DNA from 4 places in the Peribacillus sp. YIM B13482 genome. Region 2 is predicted to be linked to each of the others. Evidence: riboswitches for the same ligand, from Rfam matches in the RefSeq annotation. Region 2 holds a riboswitch; each other region holds the start of a gene.
What was found. A riboswitch is a leader RNA that binds a small molecule or an ion and turns the genes downstream of it on or off. The one in region 2 is predicted to bind S-adenosylmethionine.
Positions count from the first base shown of each region.

Region 1: another riboswitch for S-adenosylmethionine. It lies ahead of ACFX4L_RS12925 (5-methyltetrahydropteroyltriglutamate--homocysteine S-methyltransferase); the one in region 2 lies ahead of ACFX4L_RS24940 (methionine biosynthesis PLP-dependent protein).
Region 3: another riboswitch for S-adenosylmethionine. It lies ahead of metK (methionine adenosyltransferase); the one in region 2 lies ahead of ACFX4L_RS24940 (methionine biosynthesis PLP-dependent protein).
Region 4: another riboswitch for S-adenosylmethionine. It lies ahead of mmuP (S-methylmethionine permease); the one in region 2 lies ahead of ACFX4L_RS24940 (methionine biosynthesis PLP-dependent protein).

Region 1 is NZ_JBHZPF010000023.1:25,720-30,588, reverse strand. Features, by position in the region: gene ACFX4L_RS12935 (MFS transporter) at 1-697, opposite strand, end outside; gene ACFX4L_RS12930 (ArsR/SmtB family transcription factor) at 853-1,155, opposite strand; gene ACFX4L_RS12925 (5-methyltetrahydropteroyltriglutamate--homocysteine S-methyltransferase) at 1,367-2,470, opposite strand; SAM riboswitch class I at 2,780-2,881, opposite strand; gene ACFX4L_RS12920 (hypothetical protein) at 3,057-3,485, shown strand; gene ACFX4L_RS12915 (glycerol-3-phosphate responsive antiterminator) at 3,640-4,182, shown strand; gene ACFX4L_RS12910 (MIP/aquaporin family protein) at 4,420-4,869, shown strand, end outside.
Region 2 is NZ_JBHZPF010000113.1:82-4,780, reverse strand. Features, by position in the region: gene metC (cystathionine beta-lyase) at 111-1,292, opposite strand; gene ACFX4L_RS24940 (methionine biosynthesis PLP-dependent protein) at 1,289-2,401, opposite strand; SAM riboswitch class I at 2,489-2,602, opposite strand; gene fumC (class II fumarate hydratase) at 2,939-4,321, shown strand; gene ACFX4L_RS24930 (hypothetical protein) at 4,411-4,653, shown strand.
Region 3 is NZ_JBHZPF010000036.1:35,729-40,597, reverse strand. Features, by position in the region: gene ACFX4L_RS16860 (alpha/beta hydrolase) at 1-439, opposite strand, end outside; gene ACFX4L_RS16855 (gamma carbonic anhydrase) at 650-1,168, shown strand; gene metK (methionine adenosyltransferase) at 1,689-2,882, opposite strand; SAM riboswitch class I at 3,047-3,210, opposite strand; gene pckA (phosphoenolpyruvate carboxykinase (ATP)) at 3,610-4,869, shown strand, end outside.
Region 4 is NZ_JBHZPF010000005.1:40,512-45,380, forward strand. Features, by position in the region: gene ACFX4L_RS04770 (ring-cleaving dioxygenase) at 1-175, shown strand, start outside; gene ACFX4L_RS04775 (ring-cleaving dioxygenase) at 201-1,148, shown strand; gene ACFX4L_RS04780 (alpha/beta hydrolase) at 1,148-1,756, shown strand; gene ACFX4L_RS04785 (flavin reductase family protein) at 1,775-2,383, shown strand; SAM riboswitch class I at 2,543-2,645, shown strand; gene mmuP (S-methylmethionine permease) at 2,728-4,122, shown strand; gene mmuM (homocysteine S-methyltransferase) at 4,112-4,869, shown strand, end outside.

The sequences.
Region 1 (4,869 bases), on a different contig from region 2:
CTGATACGGATAGCAAGTAAGGGGATAGATAGGTATAAGCTATCGAGTATCCGCCAAGCCAGAAGAAGGTTATCGATAATCCAAGGGCAACTTTCCTTTTTTTAAGAAGGGCCAGCTGCTGGAGAAGTGGTACTGGTTTATCCCCTTTGGTAGGAGGAATGGTAAAGAATAAAACGATCATGGCAATCAGGCCGAATAGGGCGATTCCGCCAAAGACGGATTTCCACCCGAATGCATCTGTCATGATTCTTCCGAGAGGTACGCCAATGATAAGGGAAGCTGTAAACCCCATGACAACTGTCGCAATAGAACTTGCTTGTTTATTTGGCGGAGCAAGCTGAGCGGCAATATTCAGAGCGGTGACTACAACCAATCCTGCACCAAGTGCCATGATTATGCGTGCAAATAGAAAAGGTCCAAAGCCTGGTAATAGAAAGGCAAGCAGATTGGCCACTACGAATAGTCCAAGGGAATACAACATTAATCTTCGTCTGTCTAAACTTGCTGTCAAAGCCATGAGAATGGGTGTACCGATTGCGTAGACAAGGGAGAAAATTGTAATGAGCTGTCCTGCGGCAGCAAGGGTCACTCCAAGAGAATCCGCAATCTTATCCAAAATTCCGGATATGATGAATTCGGATGTTCCTACTAAAAAACTGATAATCGCTAACATGTAAATTTTCCATGTATTAAGCAAAATAGATTCACTCCTCATTAATGATTATTAATTTTATATAAAGACATATCGTTATATGTTAATATGTATGAATAAAAAATAAACATATCGCGAAATATCGAAATGTTAGAGAGAAAAATGAACCCAACCCTCTAATGTACGGATCAGGTTCATTTTCATACTTCTTCTTTCAAGAAATCAGTAATTTTTGAGATTGCCTCTTCATCTCGTTTGTAATACGTAAACTTTCCTATCCGCTCCGTTTTAATCAATCCTGCTCTAAGAAGCATCGAGAGGTATTGAGAGGCCGTGGACTGGGTCATGTTTAATTTTTCCGTAATCTGACTTACGCAAACGCCGGTTTCCTTCATGTCTATTCCCTCATGAGGGGTGAAGTGGAGTTCAGGCGCCTTGAGCCATTGTAAGATTTGCAACCTGGATTCATTGGATAATGCTTTAAATATCTCGATTGTTTTCATACATTTCATTATATCGAGAATTATCGATATGTCAAATGGTTTTATCATTCATCGTTAGTTTCATAAATAGCAAAACTTGATACCGTTATCTAAAGAGTCATTAAAGGAATGGAAATGTATTATTGCAAGAACCTAATCGGCTCCCTTATCAGTGCGGGCCGATTAGGTTGTTCAAATCCTGTAAATCAGAATTAAAGTCTCCGCTAAAAAATCATTTCCATACTTCTTTTGCTACATCAACGACGAATTTCAGCTTTTCCCATTGCTGTTCTTCGGTCAGCTTGTTGCCGTGATGGGTGGAGGCGAATCCGCATTGCGGACTTAAGCATAATTGTTCGAGAGGAACGAAGTGCGAGGCTTCTTCAATGCGTGCCTTAACAGCTTCCTTGTCTTCGATTTCTCCATTTTTTGAAGTGACGACACCCAGTACGACCCGTGCACCGCCATTTGGAATGTATTCCAATGGCTTGAAATCTCCTGAGCGTTGATCATCATATTCCAAGAAAAATCCATCCACTGTTTCTTTTGCCAATAAAGTTGGGGCGATACGGGCATAGCTTCCTTCAAACGCCCAAGTCGACTGGTAGTTCCCACGACATAGGTGTGTAGTGACGACAAGGTCTTCTGGTTTGCCTTCCAATGCGCCATTAATTACGCGAAGTGCAAGATCGATTAACTGTTCCCTCGTATATTTTCCATCTTTGAACTGGAAATCTGGAGCTGAAAGTCTGGCTATATATACATCATCCAATTGAAGATAACGTACACCTGCTTCATAAAAAGCCTTCAAAGCATGCTGATACGCTTTGATGATATCATTAGCATAGTCTTCAATATCAGGGTAGATGTCTTCATTATGAATGCCTACAGCAAATAATTGATTCGGACTGGGAATGGTTTGCTTGGCAACGGCGCGTCCGTTCACGATTTTGTTCAATTCAATGAAATCACGAATGAAGGGATGTTCGGGATTGAATGAAACCTTCCCGGTATTGCGGACGTTATATCTCTCTGTTTCGACACCATCGAATGTGAGACCTTTTTCAGTCACATATCCCTCGATGCCATTTAAATGTTCGAGGAAGTCAAAGTGCCACCATGTTCGTCTGAACTCACCATCCGTCACGGCCTCCAATCCAACTTCAATTTGTTTTTCGACAATCCGATTGATTTCTTCGGTTTCAACTTCACGAAGCCGCTCTGCTGAAATGGTACCTTCCTTAAATTGCTTCCTGGCAATATGTAAACGTTCTGGTCTTAATAAACTTCCGACGTGATCGGCCCTGAATGGTGCCTTCGTTAATGTGATTGACATGTTGCATTCCTTCTTTCCTTTTAAAAATAGGCTGTTTTCACATACTCTGTTGCTATTTATCAGGTAGTGAGTTGTGGTTGATTTCCCCTCCAGATGCTCGCTTTCCGCGGGGCGGGCGGTGAGCCTCCTCGGCGTAAACGCCTGTGGGGTCTCACCTGTCCCGCTGCTCCCGCAGGAGTCTCGCACTTCCGCTCCAATCAACCTTAAATAGTTTCGTTTTAAAAACAACAATCTTTACGAAAAGAGCCTAAAAATAAAACACCTCTTCTTAAAAATAAGAAGAGGTGTTGGCAGCAAAGCTATATACTCTTCTTATCTTCAAGTTTCTACACTTCTGGAATTAGCACAGTACATGATCAGTCTGTTGCTGAGGCATCAAAGGGCCAGTCCCTCCACCTCTCTGGATAAGAGTTGTCTATTAAATTAATTAAGACTATACAGGTAGTTTTTATAAAGGTCAAGTAATGAAGGTGGAAGATTTCGAATATACCGATTATTAATATGGGTTGAAATGTTAACTACATCAGGGAACCCGGCATATGCTATAACCGACGTTTCATATGAGCGGCAGGAGGGGAATGCAAGGATGAGTACATTCAGTCCATTCAAAAATGGCATACCGATAACGGTAACTGAAGCCATGATAGAGAAAATCTTAAGAATGAAATCATATGATCAGGTTATTAAAGTCGAGATTACACCAAAGCATATAGTGCTTTCCGGAACGACGGAAGTGAAAAAAATGATGTTTAAGAAAAATGTGGCTTTCCGGATTACATTAAAACCGGTTCACGTGGAAAAAAGAACGATTTCATTTGAATTAGTGGAAATGGAGCCTATTGACAGGAATTTCATTAACCAAAGGATATTTAACAAACCGCCATTTTTTGAATTCGAAAATAGAACGATCAAAATGAATGTTAATGCTTGGAACATCGTGAGAAAAATCCCCGTTGGCACAATTAAATCGTATGAGCTGGTCGAAGGTGCATTGAAAATGAAACTTTCAATATGATGGATCGTTTTTAGCCACAATATTTAAAGGGGATGCCAGGTATGATAGTGTAAGGGTAGGTTGAAATGCCATACCTCACAATGTGTTTGATAAATCAAGCTCTATAAAATATACTAAATTACTTATAGTTTTCCAGGAGATAAGGGGGGGAATAATGGACCAGAAGATTTTGCCTGCTTCAGCAAGCATGAAGGATTTCGAAAGATTTTTAGAAAGTTCCTATGAAATAGGTGTGTTTCTTGATTTGCATATATCACAATTGAAAAACGTAAGTATGATGGCAAAGCAGCATAATAAGAAAATGATTTATCATGTCGATTTGATCCATGGCATAAGAAGTGATGAGTACGCGACAGAATTCATTTGTCAGGAATATCATCCATATGGGCTGATTTCAACAAAATCAAACGTTATATTGAAGGCGAAGCAAAAGGGGGTCATTGCCATCCAGCGAATCTTTTTAATAGATTCACATGCTCTGGAGAAAAGTTATAAGCTGGTGCAGAAAACCAAGCCGGACTATATCGAAGTATTGCCAGGCGCCATGCCATGGATGATAAAAGAGGTGAAGGAACGATTGCAGACACCGATTTTTGCAGGCGGCCTCATACGTACTTCGGATGAAGTCCTGAACGCCCTTGATGCTGGAGCGTCGTCAATCACCACTTCCAAAACTGAATTATGGGATATCGTTTAATGGGGTCGAACGAGGAAGTTGAAAAAAAATACAGAAAAATAGAATAATTCCTCGTGAAATAATTGACAGCGTTTTCACAAACTAGTATATTGTAAATTATAAGTTAATATATGTGACGGAGACTAGGAGATTCACAACAGATCTATTCATAATTTATTTTATGAAGATAGTTCTGCTGTGGATCTCCTTTTATTTGTTGGCATGGTTTAAAAATTTATCAGGGGAGGGGTTTTATTCATGACTCCATTTTGGGGAGAAGTGGTAGGCACGATGATTTTAGTTTTATTCGGAGCAGGTATTGGGGCTGGTTCATCCTTAAAGGGTTCTTATGCAAAAGATGCCGGCTGGATCGTTATCACGATTGCGTGGGGATTGGCTGTTACAATGGGTGTTTTTGCAGTGGGGTCCATAAGCGGGGCACATTTAAACCCGGCTGTTACAGTAGCATTAGCTATCAATGGAGATTTTCCTTGGGCTGATGTGCCAGGGTACATCATGGCCCAAATGATAGGGGCAATTATAGGTGCGACTCTTGTATTCCTGCATTATTTACCACACTGGAAAGCTACGGAGGATCCAGGTACAAAGCTTGGTGTGTTTTCAACCTCACCGGCTATCCCACATACTTTTTCAAATCTATTAAGTGAAATGATTGGTACGTTCATCCTTGTTCTTGGCTTATTGTTT
Region 2 (4,699 bases):
AATGGGGCACAGTTCAAAATCGTTGGCCTTTATTTATTAATAGGTTGAAAAAGAATTAAAATGATGCAAACAAGTGGGTGCCCATAATTTATGAGGCACCCATCCTTTAATCATTTTGCAGCAATTGCTTCCCCTTTTGCAATATTTACGAGGGCAGCATCGAAATCCTTGATTAAATCGTCCGGATTTTCAAGTCCGACAGAGAGGCGGAGCAAGCTGTTCGTGATGCCTCGCTTTTCCCTTTCATCAGCAGGCATGGCAGCATGGGACATTTTGGCCGGGTAGGATAAAATCGATTCGACCGCTCCAAGGCTTACGGCAAAGACAGGAAGCTCGACAGTGTTCACGAAAGAGCGGAAGACTTCTTCGCTTTCCAATTCAAATGATAGGACCGCCCCTGCACCAAGCGACTGGCCTTGCTGGATTTCGTGCTGTGGATGATCGGCCAGGCCAGGATAATAAACCTTTTTCACCAAAGGCTGCTCATTTAAGTAGGCGGCAATCTTTTCTGCCCCTTTTTGGGAGTGTTCCATTCTAACGGACAAGGTTTTCAGACCTCTCATTACAAGCCAGGCGTCCTGTACACCAAGAACCGCTCCAAAGGAGTTTTGGAGGGAACCGAGTCTTACTGCCAAATCCGGATCTTTTACTACGGCAAGTCCAGCTATCACATCACTATGGCCGGATAAAAATTTCGTTGCGCTATGAAGGACAACATCAGCGCCCAGATTCAGTGGTTTTTGTAATGCTGGGGTCAAGAATGTATTATCAACAAAACTTAAGGCACCGGCTTTTTTCGCGATATCACATACTGCTTTAATATCGGTCACTTTAAGTAATGGATTTGAAGGCGTTTCGATGTATATGGCTCTCGTATTTGGCTGAATGGCCGCTTTAATGCTTTCAAGGTCCGTCATGTCAACGAATGTATGCTCAATATTGAAACGCGTCAAAACGTTTGTGACCATCCTGAACGTACCGCCATACACATCTTCGGAAATGACGATATGGTCTCCGGCAGACAACAGCAGGAAAGCTGTTGAAATGGCTGCCATACCTGATGAAAAGGCAAAACCGTGAGTGCCTTCCTCAAGTTCGGCAATGATATCTTCCAGTGCTTCGCGAGTTGGGTTCCCGCTTCTGCTGTAATCATATTTGCCGAATTGATCGATATCGGATTGATGGAAAGTGGATGCGTGCTGAATGGGGACGCTCACACCGCCTGTTGCAGGATCGAATTTATGTTGATTATGAAGTAATTTGGTTTCAAAGCTGAAATCATGAGTGGTCATCGTAGTGCCTCCCTTTTTACATGTGCGAATGCTTGCTGTAAGTCCTGGATCAAATCTTCGCTGTCTTCAATGCCGACGGAGAAGCGCAGCAGGCGATTGCAAACCCCGTTCGCCGTTCTGACTTCAAGCGGTATATCGGCATGTGTTTGTGTAGCAGGATAGGTGATGAAGCTTTCAACCCCTCCAAGGCTTTCTGCAAACGAAATTAATGAGAGTGATTGTAAAAATGGGTTGACCGCCGCTTCATCAATGATACGGAATGAAATCATGCCGCCTCTACCTGGATACAATACATCTGTAACACAATCATGTTCCGACAAGTAATCTACAAGTATCTTGGCATTCTTTTCATGACGTTCCATCCGCAATGCCAGGGTTTTCATTCCGCGCATCAACAGCCAGGAATCAAATGGGCTCAAGACAGCTCCCATGCCATTATGATGGAAGGCAAGTGCATCACATAATTCAGCGCCGCTAGCAACGATCAGTCCAGCGAGCACATCATTATGACCACCGAGATACTTGGTTGCACTGTGGATCACAATATCTGCTCCAAGCAGGATGGGTTGTTGAATAAGAGGCGTGTAAAAAGTGTTATCAACGATTAACAATAAATTAAATCGTTTGGCCAATGCTGCAACGGCGCTAATGTCTGTTTGCTGCATAAGAGGGTTAGTGGGAGTTTCGATGAAGATGGCTTTCGTGTGAGGAGTGATGGCTTTTTCAATATCCTCCAAACAACAAGTGTTTACATAGTCGCACTTCAATCCCCATTTCTTAAACCCTTGTTCCAACAGACGATATGTACCGCCATAAAGATCTTCGCTGACAATCCATGCATCATCTGATTTAAATAAGGCCAGTATAGTAGAAATGGCTGCCATTCCTGAACTGCAGGCATACCCTTGGTCGCCTTTTTCCAGATCGGCGATGGATCGTTCCAATAGTTGGCGTGTAGGATTACCTGTCCTTGTATAATCAAATCCAGTCGATTGGCCGATTCCTTCATGGCGAAAAGCTGTTGAAAAGTATACTGGCGGATTGACTGTTCCTGTCGCCGTTTCACTGCGATTTCCTAATTGAGCAAGATATGTTTCAGTTTTGTACATAGTTTTCACTGCTCCTTTTTAGTTAAATAAAATAAAAAAAAGTCTTCTTTAAGAAGAAGACTTTGATTAAATAGGGACGAGTCATTCTTCTTATCTTCCAAGTTCACAAACTTGTGGAATTAGCACCTTTTCATTGGTTTGAAACAAATGAAGGTTGCTGAGGTGTCATCGGGCCATTCCCTCTACCTCTCTCGATAAGAGTTTAGATTATTCAATTTCTTTTGAATTTACTATATATATAAAATACTGTCAAGAACATTTTGGATGATAATGCTTTGATTTTCATGAATAGGGCAATTGGAGACTAGCGGTGCCAACACTTTATGTGTCTAAAAAGAATATCCAAAATTTTCATGGGTCCAGGGATAAACACGATATTAAATGGATTTTAAAGAAAAAGGGGGAGGCATGGCCGGTTATTTTTGCATTAAAAAAATAAAGTTTGTACAATGTATAGAGAGAAAGAATAATATGACATTATTCATTTCATATACATATGGTCTTCGATGAATAGTGCAAACAATAGGAGGAGAACACATGGAATACAGAATCGAACGAGATACGATGGGTGAAGTGAAAGTTCCTGCCGATAAATATTGGGGTGCACAAACGGAGAGAAGCCGTAACAATTTCAAAATCGGTAACGAAAAAATGCCGATTGAATTAGTTCGTGCATTTGCATACGTTAAACAAGCTGCGGCAAAGGTGAACTATGATCTTGGTGATCTTTCGGAGGTTAAAAAGAATGCCATCGTTAAGATTTGCGACGAAATCCTTGAAGGTACGCTTGATGAACATTTCCCACTTGTAGTTTGGCAAACGGGAAGCGGTACGCAAAGTAATATGAACGTGAATGAAGTGGTCGCTAACAAAGGGAATGAATGGTTAAAAGAAAATGGTGAATCCGAAACCCTTCACCCGAATGATGATGTTAACAAGGCACAAAGCTCCAATGATACTTTCCCGACCGCCATGCATATTGCAGCCTTTATGGAAGTCGCTGAAAAATTGGTTCCTGCCATCAAAGCACTTCGTGATACTTTCGATTCAAAAGAAAAAGAATTTTGGGATGTCGTGAAAATTGGCCGGACACATCTTCAAGATGCAACACCACTGACTTTGGGACAAGAAATTTCCGGTTGGAAAGCGATGCTCGATAAAGATCTCGCGATGATTCAGGAAAGCAGCCAAAAATTATTGAACCTGGCCCTAGGCGGAACGGCTGTAGGAACGGGAATCAATACAAAAAAAGAATTCCCAGGACTTTCCGCCAAACAAATTGCAGCAGATACAGGACATCCCTTCGTCACTTCGGATAATAAGTTCCATGCATTGACAAGCCATAACGAAATCGTCTACGCACACGGTGCGTTGAAAGCATTGGCAGCGGATTTAATGAAAATTGCGAACGATGTCAGATGGCTGGCAAGTGGCCCTAGAAGCGGAATCGGCGAAATTGCCATTCCTGAAAACGAGCCAGGCAGCTCCATCATGCCAGGTAAAGTCAATCCTACACAAAGTGAAGCGCTTACCATGATTGCGACACAAATTGTGGGTAACGATGCTACGATTGGCTTTGCAGCAAGCCAAGGTAACTTTGAACTGAATGTATTCAAACCAGTCATCATCTTTAACTTCCTGCAAACGGTGAAATTATTGACGGAAGGCATTCACTCTTTCAACATTAATTGTGCAGTTGGCATCACTGCAAATGAAGATAAAATCAAAGAAAATGTAGACCGTTCACTTATGTTGGTAACAGCATTGAACCCGCATATTGGTTATGAAAAAGCAGCCAAGATCGCCAAAACTGCATTCAAGGACAACTCTACGTTAAAAGAAGCGGCGTTGAAATTAGAATTCCTGACGGAAGCTGAATTCAAAGCATGGGTAGATCCTGCTGACATGGTTAATAAATAATTGCATAGGAGTACCCTCCCGTTGGTTTTAGGGAGGGTGTTCCCATATGTTAAAATAATGGAAAAGTATCGGGGACAGGAGGAAAAACAATGTCTTTATGCCCGCTTTGCAACGGTCTAAGAAAAATTCATGTAAATTGCCCGGAGTGCAGCAGTGATCTTGATGATAAAGGGAAATTCATGGATTACGCTGATGATTACAGTGCTTATATGGATATCGACACACTTAAAGAAAACGACGGATACCCTCAATCCCTTCAAAAAGGCCAATGCCCGCATCTCATGAAATGCTCTGAATGCGGACATGATGAAGTGGTTTTGGTCCAGGAATAGGATTTGCCCCTTAGATATTATTTGAATAAACGAAAAAGACCCATTC
Region 3 (4,869 bases), on a different contig from region 2:
ATCCGGAATCTACTCTTAACTGAGGCATCATGATGTTCAAACCATGGGAGATGGTTGTCAGGAACTTCCGCGGCTTCGTCACGAGGCCTAAACATGGAGAAGAAAGAATCACCCCTGCAATGTCCCATTCCTCTTCCTGAAGAAGGCGTATCGAAATCAAACCGCCCATGCTATGTCCAAGTAAAAAGACCGGCAACGAATATTCGTAAGCCTCTTCTATCCAGCTTTTCACTTCGTCTAAATATTCATCAAAGGAATCGATATGTCCCCGGTAGGCGCGAGTTGTCATACCCTGCCCAGGAAGGTCGCCCATGACGACATGGTATCCAGCTGAAAGCCACATTTGTGTTAACCACTTATAACGGCCGTGATGTTCCATCGCCCCATGAATGATGACAATTACGCCTTTTGCGTCTCCTTCTGTCTCCCATTTCCACATTCGAAATCCCCCTTTCACTTTTCACTTGTTGTATACGATCCATGATAGTTAAAATAATATATATAAATTATAACCATATTCGTGATTTTCGCCAAAAAAGAAACCTAACAAGTTGTACATTTATATTATAAATAGCCAAGTGTATTTGCATACGGTATATTAAAATAATACATAAAAACATTCACTTCGGAAAGGAAATGATTGAAAATGATTATTTATCCGTTTAAAGGTAAAGAACCTGATATCGCTGAAAGCGCTTATATTGCTGAAAACGCTGTCGTGACAGGTGATGTGAAAATTGGTGAAGAATCGTCAATTTGGTTCAATTCCGTCATACGCGGCGATGTATCCCCAACCATCATTGGGAACAAAGTCAGTATACAGGATAACAGCGTTCTGCACCAAAGCCCAAATAATCCATTGATCATCGAGGATGAAGTAACCATTGGCCATCAGGTCATTTTACATAGCTGTAAAATCCGAAAAGGAGCTTTGATCGGCATGGGCTCGATTGTGCTTGATGCAGCGGAAATCGGCGAAGGGGCTTTTATAGGTGCAGGCAGTCTCGTTCCCCAAGGCAAAGTCATTCCACCGAACATGTTGGCATTCGGACGCCCAGCTAAGGTCATTCGTGAAATCAACGAAGAAGACCGTCAGGATATGGAACGTATCGTACGCGAATATGCTGAAAAAGGGCAATACTACAAAACGGCAGAACGTATAAAATAAACTGAATATAGCGGGAACTTATAGGTACGCACCAAACTTACGAACTCACGAGTATATGAGCCAAATTCACGAGTAAATGAACCAAACTCACGAGTATTCGCACTAAACTCACGAGTAAACGAGCCAATCTCACGAGTATTCGCACTAAACTCACGAGTATATGCACCAAACTCACGAGTATTCGCACTAATCTCACGAGTAAACGCCCAAACTCACGAGTATTCGCACTAAACTCACGAGTAAACGCCCAATCTCACGAGTATTCGCACTAAACTCACGAGTAAACGAGCCAAACTCACGAGTATTCGCACCAATCCATGAGTTTATGCACCAAACTCACGAGTATTCGCAACAATCTCACGGGTATACGCACCAATCTCACGAGTATTCGCACTAATCTCACGGGTATATGCACGTGAGTGGATTTCTATGGGATTTCTTGAATTATTCCCTCTGACGGCAAAATAAGTCAATAAAAAAAAGGTGTCCGCTATAAGCGGGACACCTTTTCATTTATTGATTATGCTTGTGCTTTTAATGTTTCTGCTTTATCTGTGCGTTCCCATGGAAGATCGACATCTGTACGGCCAAAGTGTCCGTATGCAGCTGTTTGTTTGTAAATCGGGCGACGAAGATCAAGCATTTTGATGATACCGGCTGGACGAAGGTCGAAGTTAGCGCGAACTAGGTCAACAAGGACTTCTTCGCTAACAGTACCAGTTCCGAATGTATCAATCGAGATCGATACAGGCTCTGCCACACCAATTGCGTATGCCAATTGAACTTCCGCTTTGTCAGCAAGGCCAGCTGCCACGATGTTTTTCGCAACGTAACGAGCAGCATATGCCGCAGAACGGTCAACTTTAGTAGCATCCTTACCAGAGAATGCACCGCCGCCGTGACGAGCGTATCCGCCATACGTATCAACGATGATTTTACGTCCAGTAAGACCAGCATCCCCTTGAGGTCCGCCAATTACGAAACGGCCAGTCGGGTTGATGAAGTACTTAGTTTCAGCATCGATCAATTCAGCTGGAACAACTGCTTTAATTACATGTTCTTTTAAATCTGCTTGAATTTGTTCAAGCGTAATTTCTGCATCATGTTGTGTAGAGATAACGATCGTATCTACACGTACAGGACGGTTATTCTCATCATACTCCACAGTTACCTGTGTTTTACCATCAGGGCGTAAGTAAGCAAGCGTTTCATCTTTACGAACTTGAGCCAGGCGGAATGAAAGTTTATGTGCCAATGAGATCGGAAGCGGCATAAGCTCTTCAGTTTCATTACAGGCAAATCCGAACATAAGACCTTGGTCCCCTGCACCGATTGCATCGATTTCTTCCTCTGACATGTGTCCTTCACGAGCTTCCAATGCTTTATCGACGCCAGCTGCGATATCGGCAGACTGCTCATCAATTGAACTTAATACAGCACAAGTTTCAGCATCGAAACCGTATTTCGCACGTGTGTAGCCAATTCCTGCAATCGTATCACGAACGATACGCGGAATATCCACGTAAGCGGATGTTGTAATTTCTCCAGCAACAAGTACAAGACCTGTTGTTACACTTGTTTCGCACGCAACACGTGCATTTGCATCCTTAGCAAGGATAGCATCTAAAATGGAATCTGAAATCTGATCACAAATCTTGTCCGGATGGCCCTCTGTAACAGATTCAGAAGTAAATAGACGTTTCTTTGACATCATATTTCCTCCTTGGAAGTTAGTATGTTGTAGGCATAAGCCTGATTTTTTACGGAACTCGTTTCCCTCATTAGTTTCAACTATAGACACAGAATTACTTATTAAAAACACAAAAACCTTCCCTGGCAAATGAGGAAAGGTTTAAAATTCTGTCTTCTATCCTTTCACTCTTATCGTTCAAGGGTTTTTTACCTTGCTCAGGTTAGCACCATCACCACTATTCCTTGAAGAACCATCGCTTTATTTTCGGCGATCGATCTTGGAGTCAAGTTCAATATGGCAGGTTGCTGGGTTTCAAAGGGCCTGTCCCTCCACCAACTCGGGATAAGAGAATCCGTACAATTTAAGATATTATCGTATCTGGTTGGAATTTGTCAATGCTTTTCTAAAAAAGAACATTTCCCCCAGAATGGGGTTCACGTGAAAATACGTGTTGGTTCAACGTCTTTAAAGGGTTTCCAAGCCAGGGCGAATAGAAATAATGAAAATTGCCATTAATAATAGAACATTGAGAAAAAGAATTGGAAAGGCATCATGATTTACCATTCAAAATTAAGATGCTTCCATGAAAGTATATGCGATCATCCTGACTCGGTTCCTTCCCATTTAAATTGATTAATGCGGCCAGTTGAAAATTATCACAAAAAAAAATAAATAGTATAGACTATTTAAATGAATGTGTTATACTAATTGTAATATAAAAACTTAAACAAAGGAAGGTACCTCATATATGAATTCTGTAGATGTTTCTAATGAGTTACACCAATTATTAACAGGAAACAATGTTCAAACTCAACTTTCAGTTCCTCAATTGGTTGAAAAGGTATTGAGCAGAAACGAAGGCGTTTTAACATCAACTGGAGCAGTAAAAGCTGAAACCGGCAAATATACTGGTCGTTCACCTAAAGATAAATATATCGTGGAAGAAGCATCTGTTAAAGATAAAGTCGATTGGGGTTCAGTGAACCGGCCAATTTCCGAAGATGTGTTCAATAAACTATATAATAAAGTAGTTGACTACCTAAAAGCAAAAGAAGAGATTTTTGTTTTCAAAGGTTTCGCTGGTGCAGACGAATCATCACGCCTTCCTATCCAAGTTGTTAATGAATATGCTTGGCATAATCTTTTCGCCCATACTTTGTTCATCCGTCCAAACGAAGAGGAACTAAGAGGTCACGAATCAGAATTCACAATACTTTCGGCACCTAATTTCAAAGCAGATCCAGAAGTGGACGGAACTTCTTCTGAAACTTTCATCATCGTTTCATTTGAACGCCGCACCATCCTTATCGGCGGAACGGAATATGCAGGAGAAATGAAAAAATCGATCTTCTCGATCATGAACTACTTACTTCCAGAGGCTGGAATCCTTCCAATGCATTGCTCTGCTAACGTAGGACGTGAAGGGGACGTCGCTTTATTCTTCGGACTGTCCGGTACAGGTAAAACAACGTTATCCGCAGACACTAATCGTAAACTGATTGGCGATGACGAGCACGGCTGGTCTTCTAACGGTGTTTTCAACATCGAAGGCGGCTGCTATGCTAAAACGATCAACCTTTCACGCGAAAAAGAACCACAAATTTTCGATGCGATCCGTTTCGGTGCCGTATTGGAAAACGTAGTTGTTGATCCTGAAACACGTGAAGCGAACTATGATGATAGTTCATTAACAGAAAACACTCGTGCTGCATACCAAATGCAAGCGATCGATAACATCGTGAGCCCAAGTATCGCAGGACACCCAAATACAATCATTTTCTTAACAGCTGATGCTTCAGGCGTACTGCCTCCAATCAGCAAGCTTTCCAAGGAACAGGCAATGTTCCATTTCCTAAGTGGGTACACAAGTAAATTGGCTGGTACTGAAAGAGGAGTAACTTCACCGGAAGCTACATTTTCAACATGTTTCGGTTCACCATTCTTACCGCTTCCCGCTACACGCTATGCTGAAATGCTTGGAGATAAAATTGACGAGCACAACGCAAAG
Region 4 (4,869 bases), on a different contig from region 2:
TTTCAGGGAGCCGAATGGCATCTTATTTGAACTAGCGACAGATGGACCTGGTTTTACAGTGGATGAAGCAGAGCAGCACCTAGGTGAAAACCTTGCCTTACCACCTTTTTTAGGATCGAAAAGACAGGATATTGAATCGAATTTAAAACCACTAAATACAAAATCAACAAATTAATCAACCGGGAAAGGAAGTAATCGGCATGCAAAAGAAAACCGCGGGAATACATCATATAACAGCAATTGTAGGCAATCCTCAAGAGAATGTGGATTTTTATGCTGGAGTATTGGGAATGCGCATGGTGAAGAAAACCGTCAATTTTGATGACCCAGGAACCTATCATTTATATTTTGGGGATGAATCAGGTTCACCAGGGACCATCATCACTTTCTTTCCTTGGCCAGCGGCATACCAAGGGAAAATTGGCTCTGGACAAGTGGGGATTACAACATATGCGGTTCCGGAAGGTTCAATGGATTTCTGGGAAATGCGGTTGAACAGGTTTAATATAGTATTCGAGAAAGTTTCACGTTTTGGAGAGGAATATCTGGAATTTCAAGATCCCCATGGTTTGCGACTTGAACTGGTTGAGCGTAAAGAAGGGAAAAATAGCGAGTGGTCATTCGGCGGTGTACCAGCTTCCAAGGCGGTCAAGGGATTCGGCGGTGCCGTATTATTGACGTCAAAACCGATCAAAACGATGGAACTATTAGAGAAAGTGATGGGCTTGCAAAAAATTGGGGAAGAGGGCGATTACATCCGCTTCAAATCCACATCGGACATCGGAAATTTGATAGATGTTAAAAAAACGGTTTTGCCAAATGGGAACATCGGAGTGGGAACTGTCCATCATCTTGCATGGCGTGCCATCGATAATGAAGATCATAAAGAATGGAGGGAGCATATCGCCAACCATGGCTATGGTGTGACACCCTTTACAGACCGTCAATACTTCGATGCCATTTATTTCAGGGAAGATGGAGGCATACTTTTTGAAGTTGCCACAGATCCACCTGGCTTCGCTCATGATGAAACGAAGGAAACGATGGGTAGTAAATTAATGCTGCCGCCATGGCTGGAAGAAAAAAGGGGAATCATGGAGAAAACGTTACTGCCGGCAGTGCCGAGAGTACTGGAGGAGGATAAATGATGAAGCATATTTTTCAAAAAGGAAGTAATCCAGAAGCGCCATTGCTTTTGCTTTTACATGGCACTGGAGGAACGGAAACAGATCTCTTGCCATTAGCGGAAATGGTTTCACCGGGATCATCCGTATTGAGCGTACGGGGAAATGTACTTGAAAACGGAATGCCTCGTTTTTTCCGCCGGTTATCCGAAGGGGTTTTTGATGAAGAAGATTTGATCTTTCGTACGAAGGAGCTTTATGACTTCTTGGAATCAGCGTCCAAAAAATATGACTTCGACCGTGAAAGAGTGGTAGCATTAGGTTATTCCAATGGTGCAAATATAGCGGCAAGTTTGCTGTTCCATTTCGAAGTGGCATTACAAGGAGCGATTCTTCATCATCCCATGGTGCCTAGAAGAGGGATTGCTTTGCCGTCCCTTTCGGATATACCTGTATTTATTGCTGCAGGTAAAAACGATCCGATTTGCCCGGCAGCAGAAACTGATGAACTTAATCAACTTTTACTGCAAGCTGGTGCTACAGTGGATGTTCAATGGGAAAATTACGGTCATCAGTTAACACGTTCAGAGGTTGAGGCAGCGGGTTCATGGTTTCAAAAGAACTTTTTATAAGAATGAGAGGGAATGAAGATGATTTCTGTTAATCCTGAAAGTCTTACTGAACGGGATAATTATAAGTTTTTGACTGGAAGCATTATACCGAGACCTATAGCCTTGGTTACGACACAATCCGAAACCGGTACAATCAATATAGCGCCGTTCAGCTTTTTTAACATAGTCAGTTCAAATCCTCCAATGATTTCCATTTCTGTTCAACGGAAAGAAGGAGTTTCAAAGGACACGGCTCGAAATGCAATTCAAACAGGTGAATTCGTTGTTCATATCACTGATGAGAATAATGTAGCTGATGCAAATCGAACGGCGAAGGAACTCCCATCTGACGAAAGTGAATTGGGTCTTACCAATTTCACGCCAGCTGTCAGTGATAAGGTATCCGTACCAGGATTGCAAGAAGCAAAGGTACGCTTTGAGTGCATATTAGAGCATGCGATACCATTGGCAGGTTCCCAGAATAAACCCGGTTGTGATTTATTGATAGGGAAAATTGTCTGCTATCATATAGAGCAAGATATTTACCATAATGGCCGAATTGACCAGAATGGGCTAAAACCTGTCGCAAGATTAGCGGGTCATACTTATACAAAACTAGGAGAATTATTTGAATTGGAACGTCCTTAAGAATTGTGGCGACACCTTTAAAAAGATGTCGTCTTTTTTTTATATCTTCCGTTATCTCCAAGTCTTGAGCGACTTGCCCGCAAAAAAGCAAGTCTTTACAATCCAAAACAAATACTTGACAATTTTTTCATAGATTGATAAAGTAATAAAAAAATAAATTTCTTATCCAGAGAGGTGGAGGGACTGGCCCTATGAAACCTCAGCAACAGGTCTGCTACGACACTGTGCTAATTCCAGGGGGTGAAACCCTGATAGATGAGACCCTACGTTTTTATTTGTCAGTAACGCACTCTTATTAGAGTGCGTTTTCGTTTTTTCTGGATGCAGGATGAAGGGGAGTATGAATGGAGAACAAAAGGAAGCATGAATTTCAACGGGAAATGAAAGCACGGCATTTAATCATGCTATCGCTTGGGGGGGTGATTGGAACTGGTTTATTCTTAAGTACGGGTTATACGATTCAACAGGCTGGCCCGTTTGGCACTATCCTTTCGTATCTGATAGGGGCACTAGTGGTTTATCTGGTCATGCTATGTTTAGGTGAACTGGCAGTACATATGCCCGAGACAGGTGCGTTTCATAGCTATGCAGCCAAATACATTGGACCTGGGACAGGGTATACAGTAGCCTGGTTGTATTGGCTAACTTGGACTGTTGCACTAGGTTCGGAATTCACGGCCGCTGGATTGTTGATGCAGAGATGGTATCCATCAATCAATGTCTGGATTTGGAGTGCTCTATTTGCCATTTTGGTTTTTGTATTAAATGCACTGACTGTCAAGTTTTTCGCTGAATCTGAATTTTGGTTTGCGTCAATAAAGGTAATTGCGATCGTGATATTTATTATTTTGGGAGTTGCTGCAATGGTAGGTTATATTCCAATGACTAACTCTCAATCAGCACCGCTATTTTCCAATTTTATAAGTGCAGGTTTATTTCCTAATGGTGCTTTTGCCATTATCATGACGATGCTTGCAGTGAATTTTGCATTTTCTGGAACTGAATTAATCGGAATTGCAGCTGGAGAAACTGTGAATCCAGAAAAAACGATACCAAAGGCAATTCGTCTGACATTGTGGAGATTGATTATCTTTTTTGTAGGAACCATCGTTGTATTATCCGCATTATTGCCTATTTCGGATGCAGGCGTATTAGAAAGCCCCTTTGTGGCCGTTCTTGAACGAATTGGAGTGCCGTATGCAGCGGATATTATGAACTTTGTTATTTTAACTGCCATTTTGTCTGCTGCAAACTCAGGTCTATATGCCTCTTCCAGAATGCTTTGGTCACTTGCAGATAAGAAAACCATATCACCAATATTCGCAATATTAACAAAACGAGGTGTTCCGATATATTCAGTCATTTTTAGTATGTTGGGCGGTGGTTTAGCCCTGTTCTCTAGTGTTATTGCACCGGATACTGTGTATATAGTGCTTGTGTCCATTTCGGGTCTGGCCGTGGTTGTAGTTTGGATGAGTATTAGCGCTTCACAGTTCCTATTTCGGAGACGATTTATAAAAGAAGGAAATTCAGTAAATGACTTGGCTTATCGTACACCATTATATCCGCTTGTACCAATCATTTCTTTCATGCTTTGTCTTTCTTCTTGTATAGGAATTGCATTTGATCCTACACAACGGATTGCGCTTTATTGTGGTATTCCATTTATTTTGTTTTGCTATGGAAGTTATTATGTAACACAAACTTCAAAGAAAAGAGGCGTAGATCTTGAAGAATAAAATTAACCCAATTGACGCTATTTTACGAGAACATTCAGTCATGATTCTGGACGGAGCTTTAGCTACAGAGCTTGAGCGGTATGGGTGTGATTTGGACGATCCGCTGTGGTCTGCCCGTGTATTGCTTGAAAATCCAGAGGTGATTTATCGGGTTCACACTGACTATTTCCGTGCAGGAGCGGACTGTGCGATAACTGCAAGCTACCAAGCTACTGTTGAAGGTTTCTCCTTGCGTGGAATACAAGAAAAAGAGGCCCTGAAGTTAATTCAGAAAACGGTGTTTCTCGCAAGAAGAGCGAGAGATGATTTTTGGAAGGAAGAGACGCAAACGAATAGACCTAAGCCATTGGTTTCTGCATCAGTAGGACCCTATGGGGCTTACCTCGCTGATGGTTCAGAATATGTAGGAAACTATGGTGTTTCAGATGAAACTTTAGCAGAATTTCATCGAATAAGAATATCAGCTTTGATTGAAGCAGGTGCTGACCTTATAGCATTTGAAACGATTCCATCCCTGCAAGAAGCAAAAGTATTGAATTCATTATTGAAAGATTATCCAGAAGTATATGCTTGGCTATCCTTTTCTTTGAAAAATGAGAAAGCAATAAGTGACGGTACATTGCTGGAGGATTGTGCAAAGTTCTTTGAGGACAGTGAGCAAATTGCTGCGATCGGTATTAACTGTGCACCAGTATCAGTTGTCACGGACGCCATCAAGGTGTTAAGTGCGAACACAAAAAAACCAAT